3 regions of the Providencia stuartii genome follow, and region 3 is predicted to be linked to each of the others. Evidence: riboswitches for the same ligand, from Rfam matches in the RefSeq annotation. Region 3 holds a riboswitch; each other region holds the start of a gene.

What was found. Region 3 has a riboswitch for thiamine pyrophosphate ahead of thiC (phosphomethylpyrimidine synthase ThiC). Riboswitches for the same ligand answer to the same signal wherever they lie in the genome.
Region 1: linked by a shared signal. The riboswitch ahead of thiD (bifunctional hydroxymethylpyrimidine kinase/phosphomethylpyrimidine kinase) and the one ahead of thiC (phosphomethylpyrimidine synthase ThiC) in region 3 are both predicted to bind thiamine pyrophosphate.
Region 2: linked by a shared signal. The riboswitch ahead of thiB (thiamine ABC transporter substrate binding subunit) and the one ahead of thiC (phosphomethylpyrimidine synthase ThiC) in region 3 are both predicted to bind thiamine pyrophosphate.

What each region holds. Positions count from the first base shown of each region.
Region 1 is NZ_CP119546.1:2,039,136-2,042,483, forward strand. Features, by position in the region: gene P2E05_RS08885 (amino acid permease) at 1-375, shown strand, start outside; gene P2E05_RS08890 (GFA family protein) at 428-844, shown strand; gene pagP (lipid IV(A) palmitoyltransferase PagP) at 919-1,446, opposite strand; TPP riboswitch at 1,754-1,844, shown strand; gene thiD (bifunctional hydroxymethylpyrimidine kinase/phosphomethylpyrimidine kinase) at 1,896-2,693, shown strand; gene fbaB (class I fructose-bisphosphate aldolase) at 2,901-3,348, opposite strand, start outside.
Region 2 is NZ_CP119546.1:3,559,830-3,563,177, reverse strand. Features, by position in the region: gene thiP (thiamine/thiamine pyrophosphate ABC transporter permease ThiP) at 1-751, opposite strand, end outside; gene thiB (thiamine ABC transporter substrate binding subunit) at 727-1,731, opposite strand; TPP riboswitch at 1,793-1,893, opposite strand; gene rppH (RNA pyrophosphohydrolase) at 2,007-2,540, shown strand; gene ptsP (phosphoenolpyruvate--protein phosphotransferase) at 2,545-3,348, shown strand, end outside.
Region 3 is NZ_CP119546.1:395,280-398,627, forward strand. Features, by position in the region: gene thiC (phosphomethylpyrimidine synthase ThiC) at 1-1,705, opposite strand, end outside; TPP riboswitch at 1,906-2,017, opposite strand; gene P2E05_RS01725 (HAD family hydrolase) at 2,256-2,918, opposite strand; gene P2E05_RS01730 (ABC transporter ATP-binding protein) at 2,940-3,348, opposite strand, start outside.

The DNA of each region.
Region 1 (3,348 bases), 1.6 Mb from region 3:
TCGGGTATTGCAACTTCTGGCGGAATTGTGATCAACTTTATCATGGAAGGTAAAGCATTTGCTTTACTGATGACATTGGTTGTGACAACGCTGGTTCTTAACTGGATTATGATTTGTGTTTCTAACTTAAAGTTTAGAGCGCAAATGAACAAACAAGGTATTGAAACGAAGTTTAAAAGTATTTGGTATCCATTCGGCAATTACCTGTGCTTAGCCTTTTTAGCGATGATTTTAATTATTATCTTAATGATGGATGGGCTAAGGATCTCGGTCTTGATCATGCCAGTATGGATTGCGGTGCTATGGATTGGTTATCAGTTCTCTGGGGCGAAGAAACAAGAAGCTGAAAAAAACAAGGCATCGACAGCTAATTAATTAGCTTCAACATCAATTAATGTAATTATTCATTTCATTGATGGGAGGCTTTATGGAGACACGATTTGCCCAATGCCATTGTGGCAGCGTTAAATTCAAAGTAACACTCACCGATGGATTGAATACCCTAAGACGATGCAATTGCTCCTACTGCCGAATGAGAGGGGCAATTGCAGTCTCTGCACCATTATCTGGTATTGAAATTCTTGAAGGCAAACAAAAGTTAACCGAGTATCGGTTTAACACACAGCAGGCTGCTCATTTCTTCTGTTCTGTTTGTGGCATTTATACCTTTCATCAACGGCGCTCAAATCCTGAACAATATGGCGTGAATGTTGCTTGCCTAGAAGGCGTTTCGCCTTTTGATTTCGAAACAGTCAATGTTATGGATGGCATAAATCACCCGCAAGATGGCGGTGGTGGTGTTGTTGGGTATTTAACTTATCGGAAAGCAACGAATCAAAAATAATGCATCAATCAAAATGGCCAGTAACAGAATACTGTTGCTGACCACTTTTGTTGTTATTTAATGAATAATACGGATTACCACTGCCAACGAAGCCAGGCAAATAACACGTTGCCGTTATTATGAGTTCCTGGAATATAAGTGGCTTGAACCGCTAATCGGTCATATTCCATAGAAACTAATGGGAGTGGTAGAGGCAATGGAATATAGTAGTAGTCATCACGAGCCGTCACGCTTAGCGTGAAACCTGCCCCCATTTTAAAACCATCCAGTTCGCCTGGGATCCACATTTTTTGAAAAGCATAACCTGCGATTGGCTCGACTTTGTTATGTGAGTCCATGAACGCCATAGCATATAAGGCATGCCAGTCATTATCTTCATCATAGCGATATTTACCGAGACCAAATCCCCAAGGATTTTCATTATAACTGTCGGTTTTTTCTTTATCGTAAGTAAACCGGTTATGCCATGTTAAAACAGGAATATAGATGTCGTATTGATCCGAATCCCAAGTAGTACTGACATTTCGAGTAAATTTATCCCAGAGTCCCTCAGACTCTTGAGCTGTGTTGGTGGATGACGCGAAGCAGATGGAAGTCATCATTAAAGCTGATGCTCCTACAACTTGCTGCAATTTTTTATTAACTCTCATTGTAAATCCGATTCAGGTTAATGCGTGTTTCGATGGCATTGAAGTAGATAAATATGGGTAATAAGTCTCGACTATCATGACTGATAATATGCTTATACACTTTAATTATTTTAGTTTACATAGGTGAGTTATAACAGCATTAATTGAATTTGCCTAATATTGGGCATTATCTTAATTGTCTCTGCATAATCAGCCATGTAAGGAAAGCTATGGCTGATAGGCTGGTCTGTTGCGAGAAAAAATGCGATACTTATTCAGTATTTTTGGCTCGGGGCGTCGCTTAAGACTGAGAAGCACCCGTATTACCTGATCTGGATAATGCCAGCGTAGGGAAGTCGGAAGCGTCAATGATAAACCTTCCAATAGACCACTCCTTATGCTGTGCTTAGGAGTGACATTTCATGAGAATCAATGCGTTAACCATTGCTGGAACAGACCCTTCTGGTGGCGCTGGGATCCAAGCGGATTTAAAAACGTTTTCGGCACTCGGTGCTTATGGAACGAGTGTAATGACTGCTTTGGTAGCGCAAAATACCCGAGGTGTGCAATCAGTTCACGAATTACCTGATACGTTTGTTGCTGCGCAGCTCGCATCGGTACTTAGTGATGTGCGTATTGATAGCGCTAAGATCGGCATGTTATTCAACCAAGAAGTCATTGCTGTCGTGGCGCAAGCCTTAAAGCAATATCATATTCCTCATATTGTTTTAGATACGGTGATGATCGCTAAAAGTGGTGATCCATTATTACTTCCTGACGCAATTGATGCGATGCGACGTGAGCTTCTGCCTTTGGTTTCACTTATTACCCCTAACTTACCTGAAGCGGCGGCATTGTTAGATGAACAAGTCGCGAAAACAGAAGCCCAAATGCTCAGTCAAGGGCATCGATTACTAGAAATGGGGTGTCAGGCGGTTTTAATGAAAGGTGGACATTTAACTGACAGTGAAAGTCCCGATTGGTTGATTACTCCTGAAGGCGAGTGGCGCTTTACGTCACCAAGAGTGAATACGCGTCATACTCATGGTACAGGCTGCACTCTGTCTGCCGCATTAGCGGCACTGAGGCCTCGATTTGCTAATTGGCAGCAAACGATTCCTGAAGCCAAAGCATATTTACAAGCGGCGTTAGAGCATGCGGATAGCTTAGAGGTGGGGGAAGGGATCGGACCTGTTCATCATTTTCATGCGTGGTGGTAAGGTGAACCACAAAAGTGCCTTCTTATGAAGGCTCCATGTTACTGATTGACAGAGTGTGCTTGCTGGCATATTGGCTATGCTGATTGAAAATCAATTAGGAAAATTGAGTATCATTTTTCCTGATAACATAAAGCGGGAAAAGAGGTTTTTTATCCCGCTTTGTCAACAATTTTATCCTGCAATCAGAGGACGTTAGGTAGATAAAGCTTAAGCGATGGTGATGTCTTTATTCAGGTAAACATCTTGCACGGCATTGATTAACTCGACGCCTTCCTTCATCGATTTCTTAAAGGCTTTACGGCCTAATATTAATCCCATACCACCTGCACGCTTGTTGATTACAGCAGTACGAACGGAATCACTTAAATCATTTTGCCCTGAAGCGCCGCCGGAGTTGATCAGGCCCGCACGTCCCATGTAGCAGTTGGCTAATTGATAACGTACAAGGTCGATTGGGTTATCTGTTGTCAGTTTGGTATAAACGCGCTCATCAGTATGACCAAACCCAATGGCTTTATAGCCCCCATTGTTTTCAGCCATTTTCTGCTTAACAATATCAGCGCCAATAGTTGCCGCGATGTGGTTAGCTTGCCCTGTTAAATCGGCACTTGCATGGTAATCAACGCCATCTTTTTTAAATGCGGAGTTGCGTAAA
Region 2 (3,348 bases), 1.2 Mb from region 3:
GCTGGATTAGAGCAAGAATGGCTGCACGTCCAAGGTCAAAGTCGTAGTTTAAGGCTTGATAAATCGCAAGCTCGATAGTGGTTGCTGCTGGCCCTCCGCCAAGAGCCAGTACAGTAGCAAAACTGGCGAAGCAGAGCATAAAAATAAGTGCTGCGGTAGGCAACATCTGCCTACGCAAGTAAGGCCACTCTAAAAGACGAAACTGTTGCCATTCATTTAGGCCTAGTTGTGCGGCGATTTGACGTTGTTCTATCGATATACTCTCAAGTGATTGCAACAACATACGCGTCGCGAGTGGCATATTAAAGAAAATATGCGCGAGCAGTATGCCTTGAAGGCCATAGGGGGTGAAATGATATTCAAGGCCAACATATTGAAATACGAGAGCAAGCCAACCTGTTTTTCCGTAAATAGATAAAATACCAAACACAGCCACAAGCACGGGTAAAACGAGCGTCATAGCACAAAGACGTAATAACAGAGTCCTACCTAAAAACCTACGCCGATAAAGCGCTCTAGCAAGTATAATCGCGGGAAGAACAGAAAATAGGGCAGAGAGAAAAGCTTGCCAAAAAGTAAATCCAATGACATGCCATAAATAGCTGTCGTTAAAAATGTCGTTAACGGAGATGACGGGCGAAAAAATCCAAAGTGCACCAAAAGCCAATAGTGCAACCGTGACTAATAAACCGGAGGCTAACGCCCCCGGAATCAGCGATAAATTAATTAACGGCTGACGGCGGATTGCCATAACCGGATCCATGATTGACGTTCTTTAGCTACCTCTTGAGCACTAAACTGTAATGATTTTTTAGGCATAGGAAGAACCTTGTATACGTCAGGTAGCGGTATATCAATCACGGGATACATCCAATTGGTGGTGGGTAAGGTATTTTGAAATTCAGGGGTTAACATAAAGGCTAAGAATTGCTTAGCTAACTCAGGTTGAGAACTCGTCTTTAATCTTGCCGCAACTTCAATTTGCATGTAATGCCCTTCATCGAATAGGGCTGCGGCATAGTTATCTTTATTATCATTAAGGATCTGATAGCCGGGTGATGATGTATAGCTAAGGACAAAATCCCCTTCACCTTTTAAAAACAAACCATAGGATTCGCTCCAACCTTTTGTCACGGTAAGGGTTTTGCTAGCCATTTTTTGCCATGCATCTGCTGACTTATCACCATAAAGTTTTTCAATCCACAACATTAAACCGAGGCCCGGTGTGCTTGTGCGTGGATCTTGATAGATAATTTTCCAAGGTTGTGTGCTATCTAATAATTCACTCATACTCTTGGGGGGATTTTTGATTTTGTTGGTGTCATAGATAAAAGCAAAATAACCATAGTCATAAGGAATAAACGTGGTGTTATCCCACGCTATGGGTAATTTCATGGTATCGGTGTTGATATCTGCGGGTGCGAATAAACCCGTCTCTTCAGCGGAAACAATAAGATTATTATCGAGGCCTAATACAATATCAGCTTTCGTTTTTTTCCCTTCCATGCGTAAGCGATTGAGGAGGGCTACACCATCTCCAAGTGACACAAGTTTGAGTTCACAACCACATTGTGCTTCAAAATTCTTTTTAATTTGTGGCCCAGGCCCCCACTCGGCAGCAAAAGAATCATAGGTATAAACAGTTAATGTTGGTTTTTCTGCCCATGCAAAATGGGCCAAACTGAGTGTTGTGAATGCCAACAAAGAGCGAAAGAGTGAATTTTTTAACATTTTATTTCCTGCGTTAGAGAGAAAACTACACAGGATTTGAGAAGGCACCTTAGCAATATTATGCTGCTGGTAGCTCAAATCCCTACGCCGGCATTGCCCGGATCAGGTTCTACGGGTTAATTCTCAGCCTAAATAACCATTTCGGCACCCCGTTGAGACAGAGGCTATTGTAGTGTCTTTGCTCATATCTGCAAACTCTATTGATATAGGTTTACCAGTTTGGGTATGTGTGAAACAATTAGCCATCTTTCAAATTTGGTTATTGAGGTAGTCTGGTGATCGATGATGATGGCTACCGCCCGAATGTAGGAATTGTAATTTGTAATCGGCAAGGGCAAGTTTTATGGGCTCGCCGTTATGGTCAACATTCATGGCAATTCCCTCAGGGGGGAATAAACCCAGGGGAATCGCCAGAACAGGCTATGTACCGTGAACTGTACGAAGAAGTTGGCCTACAACGAAAAGATGTTAGGTTATTGGCTTCAACTCGCAATTGGTTGCGTTACAAATTACCCAAGCGTTTGGTGCGTTGGGACACAAAACCTGTTTGTATTGGGCAGAAACAGCGTTGGTTTTTACTACAACTTCAATGCAATGAAGCAGATATAAACGTTCAGCGCAGTAAATCGCCAGAATTTGATGGCTGGCGATGGGTCAGTTATTGGTACCCTGTAAGACAAGTGGTCTCTTTTAAACGGGAAGTGTATCGCCGCGTCATGAAAGAGTTTGCACCCGTTGTAATGTCATTACAGGAACAAAAACCGGCACAGAGACCTGCGTTTACTCACCGTAGACGCGGGGCGAGATAAAATCATGTTGACGCGTCTACGTGATATTGTTGAAAAAGTAGCAATGGCGACAAGCTTAACCGAGGCGTTAGAAGTCTTAGTTAACGAAACTTGTTATGCGATGCAGACGGATGTTTGTTCCATTTATTTGGCCGACCATTCGCGCCAGTGCTATTACTTAATGGCAACCCGCGGGTTGAGAAAACCTAGCGGTGTTGCTATTCGCCTTGGATTTGATGAAGGGGTAGTGGGGGCGGTTGGACGCCAATCTGAAATGCTAAACCTCGCTGATATCCGCGAACATCCCGAATTTAAATACCTTCCCCAATTAAAAGAAGAGCGACTAAAAGCCTTTTTAGGTGTGCCTATTGTCTACCGTCGTCAGCTATTAGGTGTTTTAGTTGTTCAGCAGCACGAGCGGCGTTTTTTCAGTGAAACCGAGGAATCATTCATGGTGACACTGTCAATGCAACTGGCGGTTATCTTATCACAAGCTCAGGCTAAAGGCGTGTTTGGTCAGTACAGGCAGAGCCGTATTAAAGCAATTCCTGCTTCTCAAGGGATTGTGATGGCTTATGGCTGGCAAGATAGTTCACAGCCTTCATTTGACAGTATTTGTGAGGCCAGTGCATTAGACCAAAATGATGAAAAACAACGTCTCATTACCGCTATCGAAAATGCAGCATCTGAGTGTCGACGTATTAGTAAACGCTTTATTGCTCATTCTCAAAAAGAAAGTGCGGCAATTTTCGATTTATATAACCATTTATTGCATGATCCTCAACTGAAAAATAGGCTGTTTTCCGCTATAGAACAAGGCTTTGTCGCT
Region 3 (3,348 bases):
GGTTGAATTGGTCTTCCCAGCGGAACTCAAAACGTGCTTTGGACATGGCATTATCACGAATTTGTGCACCGGGATGGCCTTTGGCAAGATCAGCGGCATGCGCTGCGATTTTATAGGTAATCAACCCTTGCTTAACGTCTTCTTTATTGGGTAAACCCAGATGCTCTTTAGGCGTGACATAACACAGCATTGCGCAACCAAACCAACCAATCATGGCGGCTCCAATGCCTGATGTGAAATGGTCATAGCCCGGTGCAATATCGGTAGTCAAAGGGCCTAATGTATAAAATGGTGCTTCATGGCAGTGCTCAAGCTCTTCAGTCATGTTACGACGGATCATCTGCATTGGCACATGCCCCGGCCCTTCAATCATCACCTGTACATCATATTCCCATGCAATTTTTGTCAATTCACCAAGCGTGTGTAACTCGGCAAATTGTGCAGCATCGTTTGCATCTTGAATGGAGCCAGGGCGTAAACCATCCCCTAATGATAAAGAAACATCATAAGCCGCACAGATTTCGCAAATTTCACGGAAATTTTCATACAAGAAATTTTCTTGATGATGAGAGAGGCACCATTTCGCCATAATCGAGCCACCGCGAGAGACAATGCCTGTCAAACGCTTCGCGGTCATTGGAACATAACGCAATAATACGCCTGCATGGATGGTGAAGTAATCGACGCCTTGTTCTGCCTGTTCAAATAACGTATCACGGAACATTTCCCATGTTAGGTTTTCGGCGACACCATTGACTTTCTCTAGCGCTTGATAAATAGGAACAGTACCGATAGGCACAGGGCTATTCCGTAGAATCCATTCGCGAGTTTCATGAATATAGCGTCCAGTAGACAGATCCATCACAGTATCTGCCCCCCAGCGAGTAGACCAAATCAGTTTCTCGACTTCTTCTTCAATGGATGAAGTGACCGATGAGTTACCGATATTGGCATTCACCTTCACTAAGAAGTTACGGCCGATAATCATGGGCTCTGATTCAGGGTGATTGATATTGGCGGGTATGATGGCACGACCCGCTGCGACTTCTTGACGAACGAATTCAGGCGTGATGTTTTCCGGTAGATTCGCCCCAAAACTTTGTCCTGGATGCTGCTGCCTTAATACCTCACCACGAATACGTTCACGGCCCATATTTTCACGAATGGCGATAAATTCCATTTCCGGGGTAATAATACCTTGGCGAGCATAGTGTAACTGAGTGACACGCTTGCCAGAGATCGCTTTTAATGGGCGAGGGCGATGATTAAACCTTAAATGGTCTAGCCCCGCATCAGCGAGTCGCTGTTGTGTAAAATCAGAGCTGAGGTTATCAACCTGAACAGTATCATTACGTTCGCGGATCCAACCTTCACGGATCTTTTTTAATCCTTTATGGACATTCAGTTCCGAGTCTGGGTCACCATAAGGACCCGACGTATCATAAACGGGCACCGCTTCATTATCTTCAAATTGTGGATTATCTTTATCACCACCAATCAGTGTTGGCGAGAGTTGAATTTCTCGCATAGGTACCTGAATATCCTCTCTCGATCCCGTTAAATAGATACGTTTGGAATTAGGGAATGAGACGCCAGAAACCGTGTTAATGAAGTTTTCAGCAGCATCACGTTGCGCTTTTCGCGTTCGTGCAGGTGCAGCTTTAGGTGAAAGGTCAGTTGTAGGGATAATATTATTTTGGGACATAGCAATTTCCTGACATTGTCACGAACGATTATGCGGTATGCATAGCGTTCTGGTTTATCGTAAGAAAGTTGCTTGTCTGGAGTTCGGATGGAGTAATAGTAAGATGTTGCGCTTTCATTTTGCTGTGCTGTTAGTTTCGCCATATTGTGAGTTTTTTCATCAATATCAATATGAGCTGCGAAATAAACAAAATTGGGCGCTAAATGATTACTCTTGTTCCCTTCGCGGGTATTAACCCGATCAGGTTCCGCGGATCCCGAATTAACGGTCTCAGCTCGTGGTATACACCACTGAGCACTCCGACAAGAGACTCCAGTATAGTGTTCTCTGGGTTATTCTCAAGCATTTTCCTTGTCATCCTTCACACGATAAGTGTGTTGGCTGCGCTCAGCGACCCAAGTCACATACGTGTGTATGCTCCTTGGGATATCTTTGCTTTCCTATATGCGCTTTAGAGGAAGTGACATATGCATGGTTTCGAGGAATGGCATATACATGGCTTAAAGGAAAAGAATATTTTAATAATGGCGTATTCAAACTAAAAATAAGGTTAAAGTTGCCACGTATATTGTCGCCAGTTATTTTCTTCCGCTGCCCGTTGTAGTTTTTGATCGCCATTAACAATAAACACTTCATCCGCAAATTGACACATAGGAAGGTCGTTAGCGGAATCAGTATAAAAATAGATATAGGCATCGGTAATTGGCTGGTGGCGGATCCACTGGAGGAGCCGTTTGACTTTACCTTCTTTAAATGTCGCAATACCTTCGACTTCATCGGTATAGCAGCCATTTTGCTGCTTTATATCGATCCCCATTACAACGTCAGCGCCTAAACGTTCGGCGATTTTTTTCACAATAAATGAGACTGTTGCGGAGATCACTATGATCGGAATGCCGTGTTGTCGATAATTTTCGATAGTACGGATCCCTTCAGGGTAGATGCGCGGTACCACCATAGTGTCAACAAAATCGGCTAACCAGAGATCAATTTGTGAGGTACTGATCCCAGCTAAAGCCTGTAGGCTAAAACGCAGGTAAGTTGCCATATCCAGCGTACCCGCATTGTATTGTGCCATCATCTGTTTATCCGCTTCGACAAAGCGAGGATCTGTGATAATTTGCTGATCCCACAGGTATTGTGTCCACAACACGCTACTATCACCTTGAATTAAGGTCTCATCTAAATCAAAAACGGCTAATTTATTTTGCATTATGCCTCTTTTTACGATTCGCTAACTAAATGCACGAATTTCATTCTTGTTAAACATTAACTCTAGGCGAGTACCGGGTTCAAAGAGTCGTTCAGACGAACGATTAAGCAAATCAACCGTCATGTTACCCGCAGCCGTATTGACTGAGTAACGAATAATGTTTCCTAGTAGTTGATGATCAAGAATGATTGCATCAACAGGGTGTGAAATATGATCGCCGTAGTGGCGTCCTGTCTCCTTAACATAGATGGATTCAGGGCGAATAGCGAGTGTGCCTTGTAAATTTAGCCCCAATAAGGCATTCGCTTTATCTGCATCGACAAGGTTATAGTGACCCATAAAACGTGCCACAAACTCATTCGCTGGCTGGGTATAAATATTTTCAGCGGTATCACTCTGGATAATAGCGCCTTTATTCATTAAAAAGATG